One region of the Devosia sp. P1_H9 genome, then DNA from elsewhere that is predicted to be linked to it. Evidence: predicted binding sites of a transcription regulator. Region 1 holds the regulator's gene; the other holds the start of a gene.
The links. Region 1 encodes LexA, which represses DNA repair genes until DNA is damaged. Its sites were predicted from a motif close to TGTTCNNNNTGTGTTCNG; they were not measured.
Positions count from the first base shown of each region.

Region 2: recA (recombinase RecA) is a predicted target of LexA. The motif match lies at 1,282-1,299, and genes of this name have one in related genera.

Region 1 is NZ_JBFUCQ010000002.1:22,349-24,548, forward strand. It holds gene AC1DYL_RS03130 (2-dehydro-3-deoxygalactonokinase) at 1-403, opposite strand, end outside; gene lexA (transcriptional repressor LexA) at 676-1,398, opposite strand; gene AC1DYL_RS03140 (hypothetical protein) at 1,701-2,200, shown strand, end outside.
Region 2 is NZ_JBFUCQ010000011.1:73,328-75,527, forward strand. It holds gene recA (recombinase RecA) at 131-1,168, opposite strand; gene araD1 (AraD1 family protein) at 1,465-2,200, shown strand, end outside.

The DNA of each region.
Region 1 (2,200 bases):
CCGAGAGCCCAAGCAATTGGGTTTCCTCGCCGCGCATCACGTCCTCCGCACCCAGATCGCGGAGGCAGACGCCAGGCAGGATGCGCGGGTTGTGCGGGCCGGGCATGTCGGGCGCAACGGCGCCGGCAGCGATGCGACCGAGTTCGGCGGGGGCGTCGAGATAGGGGGCCTCGATCCAGCCCTGCCGCGCGCCCGCCATGCCGCAGATCAGTACGTCCTCGACGTCATCGGCGACGCCGTTGAGCAGTGAGGTCAGCACATCGGGGTATTGCTCGCGACTGAGACGGCCCATGCCGTCCGGCGATGAGCGGGAGAAGGCGATCTCACCGGCGGAATCTATTCCCCATGCCCGCAGATTGGAGGTGCCCCAATCGACGGCGACCCATTCGACCTGTCCTGCCAAAACCCTCTCCCTTGCGCCGCCAGTTTGCCGCGCATCAAGCCATGCCGCTACATCGCAATCGGGAAGGTGGTCCACTCTCCTGGTATGATCGCGAAAGCCGCTCGCAGGCGGCGCCTCAGATCCGATGCGCCACTTGCTGCCAGCGGCGCGGAACGTAACGTCTTTGCCAGCCCAGCCCTAGTGCAATTGTTGTCCGCAGCGTCCGGATTCATAAGAAAAAGGGCCGGCTGAGGCAGCCGGCCCGAAGACCCGATTGGCGGCAGGTCAGGAGTTCAGTACTTGCGGAGCAGGCCAACCAGGCGGCCCTGCACCTTCACCCGGTCGGGCGGGAAGATGCGGGTTTCGTAGGCTGGGTTGGCGGCCTCGAGCGCTACCGAGTTGCCGCGACGGCGCAGCCGCTTCAGCGTCGCCTCCTCGTCATCTACGAGGGCGACGACGATCTCACCGGTCGAAGCGGCGTCCTGTTTCTTGATGAGCACGGTGTCGCCATCGAAAATCCCGGCATCGATCATCGAATCGCCGCGCACTTCCAGGGCATAATGTTCACCCGCACCGAGCATCTCGGGCGGCACCATGATGGAATGGCTGTGGGTCTGGATGGCCTCGATCGGAGTGCCGGCGGCGATCCGGCCCATCACCGGGACGGTGACCGCGCGGTAGGCGTCGGCGTTGGCCACCTGAGCCGCGGGGCGTGCCGGCGGGGTCGCGACCCGGCCAAGATTACCCTCGATGACGCTCGGCTCGAAGCGCGCCTTGCGGCCGCCGAGCGATGGATTCATCGAGTCCGGCAGTTTGATCACCTCGAGCGCCCGGGCCCGGTTGGGCAGGCGCCGGATGAAGCCGCGCTCCTCGAGCGCAGTGATCAGCCGGTGAATGCCCGACTTGCTGCGAAGATCGAGCGCATCCTTCATCTCGTCGAACGAGGGTGGGATGCCGGATTCTTTCATCCGCTCGTGGATGAACATCAGAAGTTCGTGTTGCTTGCGCGTCAGCATGGCGGCCCCGTGAGCAGAATCGGAACAAAGACTGAACGTGTTATACGTGTTCCAGTTATGTTCTGCAATCGGACGATGAATATTGCGTTACGATGGCGCTCCTGACGCGCCGAAAGAGAGGACGCGTGGCCGCGAAATCCTCTCGACGTCGAGGCCTTGCGTTTCGTTGACCTGCTGTCCACCAGGGCATACCGTCGAGAGATTGGCGTGTCGAACCCGCACACCCCAACCTTCTCAGCTGGAGCTGTGCTCGTTTCCACGGGCCAGTGAACTGGACTGTTTCTGAGGAGGAAAACATGTCTATGAAGTCAAGCCGTTATGCCATATCCGCAATGATCCTGGGGATCTTGCTCAGCCCCACCGTGGCGGCCGAAATGACCGATGCGGAATTGGTCGCCAACGCGCTGTCGGCAGCGCCGGTGGCGGTGGGCCAGAATGCCACGGTCGTGAACTTCGATGCTCAGATGCAGATGAAGACGCTCAAGGAGGGAACGAACGGCTTTACCTGCATGCCGGACAACCTGGCTTCGCCCACCAATGATCCAATATGCGTCGATGCCGGAGGCATGGCGTGGTTGACGGCATATAGCGAGAAGAAGGACCCACCCGAGGGCGTGGTCGGTTTCGGCTACATGCTGCAGGGCGAGTCGGCGCCCGACAACGTGGATCCGTTCGCGACCGCGCCGCCTGCAGGTCACGACTGGATGGTCGATGGGCCGCACGTCATGATCTTCAACGTCGCAGACGAGATGCTGGCCGGCTATCCCAAGGAAGAACATCCCGACCACACCCAGCCCTATGT
Region 2 (2,200 bases), on a different contig from region 1:
GTGGGTGGGTGAGATTGGGACACGAGTAGGGTCTAGCGGACGGCCCGTGGGCAAGCGGCAATGAGGCCAGTCCCAAATGAAGAAGGGCGCCACCTGGGCGCCCTTGAACTCGTTGTGCAGCGGGAACCGATCACGCCTCGCCGTCGTCAGCCTCATCGCCTTCGGGGCCGGCCAGGAGGGCTTCGGCCAGGACGCCTGAGCTTTCGCGGACGCCTTTTTCGATCTGGTCGGCGATCTGCGGGTTGTCCTTGAGGAACTGGCGGGAGTTCTCGCGCCCCTGCCCCAGCCGCTGGCTGTCGTAGGAGAACCAGGCGCCGGACTTCTCGACGAGGCCCGACTTCACGCCGAGATCGAGCAGTTCGCCAGTTTTCGAGATGCCTTCACCATACATGATGTCGAATTCGACCTGGCGGAACGGCGGGGCAAGCTTGTTCTTGACCACCTTGACGCGGGTCTGGTTGCCGATGACTTCCTCGCGCTCCTTGATCGCGCCGATGCGGCGGATGTCGAGGCGGACCGAGGAATAGAACTTCAGCGCGTTGCCGCCCGTCGTGGTCTCGGGCGAGCCGTACATCACGCCGATCTTCATGCGGATCTGGTTGATGAAGATCACCATGGCCTTCGACTTGGAGATCGAGCCGGTAAGCTTGCGCATCGCCTGGCTCATCAGGCGGGCCTGCAGGCCCGGCATCGAATCGCCCATCTCGCCTTCGAGTTCGGCCTTCGGCGTCAGCGCGGCAACCGAGTCGACCACCAGAACGTCCACCGCGCCGGAGCGCACCAGCGTGTCGGCGATTTCCAGCGCCTGCTCGCCAGTATCGGGCTGCGAGATCAGCAGTTCGTCGACCTTCACCCCAAGCTTGCGGGCGTAGATCGGGTCGAGCGCATGCTCGGCGTCGATGAACGCGGCGATGCCGCCCTTCTTCTGGGCCTCGGCTACCACGTGCAGCGCCAGTGTCGTCTTGCCCGAGCTTTCCGGCCCGAACACTTCAACGATACGACCCTTGGGCAGCCCGCCAATGCCGAGCGCAATATCGAGCCCGAGCGAACCGGTGGAAATCGCTTCGACCTGGGCAATGGCGCCCTCGCCGAAACGCATCACCGTGCCCTTGCCGAAATTCCGCTCGATCTGGCTCAGCGCTGCAGCCAGCGCCTTGTCCTTATCCATCGATCCCTCAATAACCCGCAGTGGCGTCACAGCAGCAGCCATAACCATCTCCCCTTATTCCACTTCGGTTCGCGCCGCGCAAACCGATATCTGTCCATCTAATGTACGCAGTTTGTTCTCATTTCGTTTCCAAAACGTCAAGGGGGTAAATTCGTTGTGCCTTACGCACCGATGCAGCCCGATTCGCGCCGTACGCCCCTTGGGCATCCGCAAGTGCGATCTACATCCAAAATCCAAATGCAATCGTCCGGCGCTCGCGCTATAGGGCGGCAACGAAAACCGAGAGAATGGGCTTCATGCATCTCATCCAGTTCGAGGACGACAAGGGCGCCCGGGCCGTCGGCGCTACCGAAGGCGGCCTGACCAGCGTCGTGACCGGAGCTACCAGCGTCTATGCGCTGGCCAGCGAAGCCACCGAACGCGGCCTGTCGCTGCGCGCCGTGGTGATCGAGAAAGGCCTTGGCGCCAAGCTCGATCGCGAAGCGCTCGCCAAGGAAGGCCGGCTGCTGGCCCCTGTCGACCATCCCGATCCGGCGCACCTCTATGTCACCGGCACGGGCCTCACCCATCTCGGCTCGGCCTCGACCCGCGACGCCATGCACAAGTCGAACCAGCAGCAGGCCGAGGCGCCACTGACGGATTCGATGAAGATGTTCCGCATGGGCCTCGAGGGCGGCAAGCCCAAGCCGGGCGAGACCGGCGTGCAGCCGGAGTGGTTCTACAAGGGTAACGGCTATGTCGTGGCGGCGCCCGGCAAGCCCATCCCCTCGCCTGCCTTCGCCAAGGACGCCGGCGAAGAGCCCGAGATCGCCGGCATCTACTATATCAGCAAGGACGGCACGCCCTTCCGGCTCGGCTTTGCCCTCGGCAACGAGTTCTCCGACCATGTCACCGAGCGGGTGAACTACCTGTTCCTCGCGCATTCCAAGCTCCGCTGGTGCTCGTTCGGGCCGGAGCTGCGCGTCGGCGAGCTGCCGCGGAACGTCTCAGGCATGTCGCGCATCCTGCGCGACGGCAAGGTGGTGTGGGAAA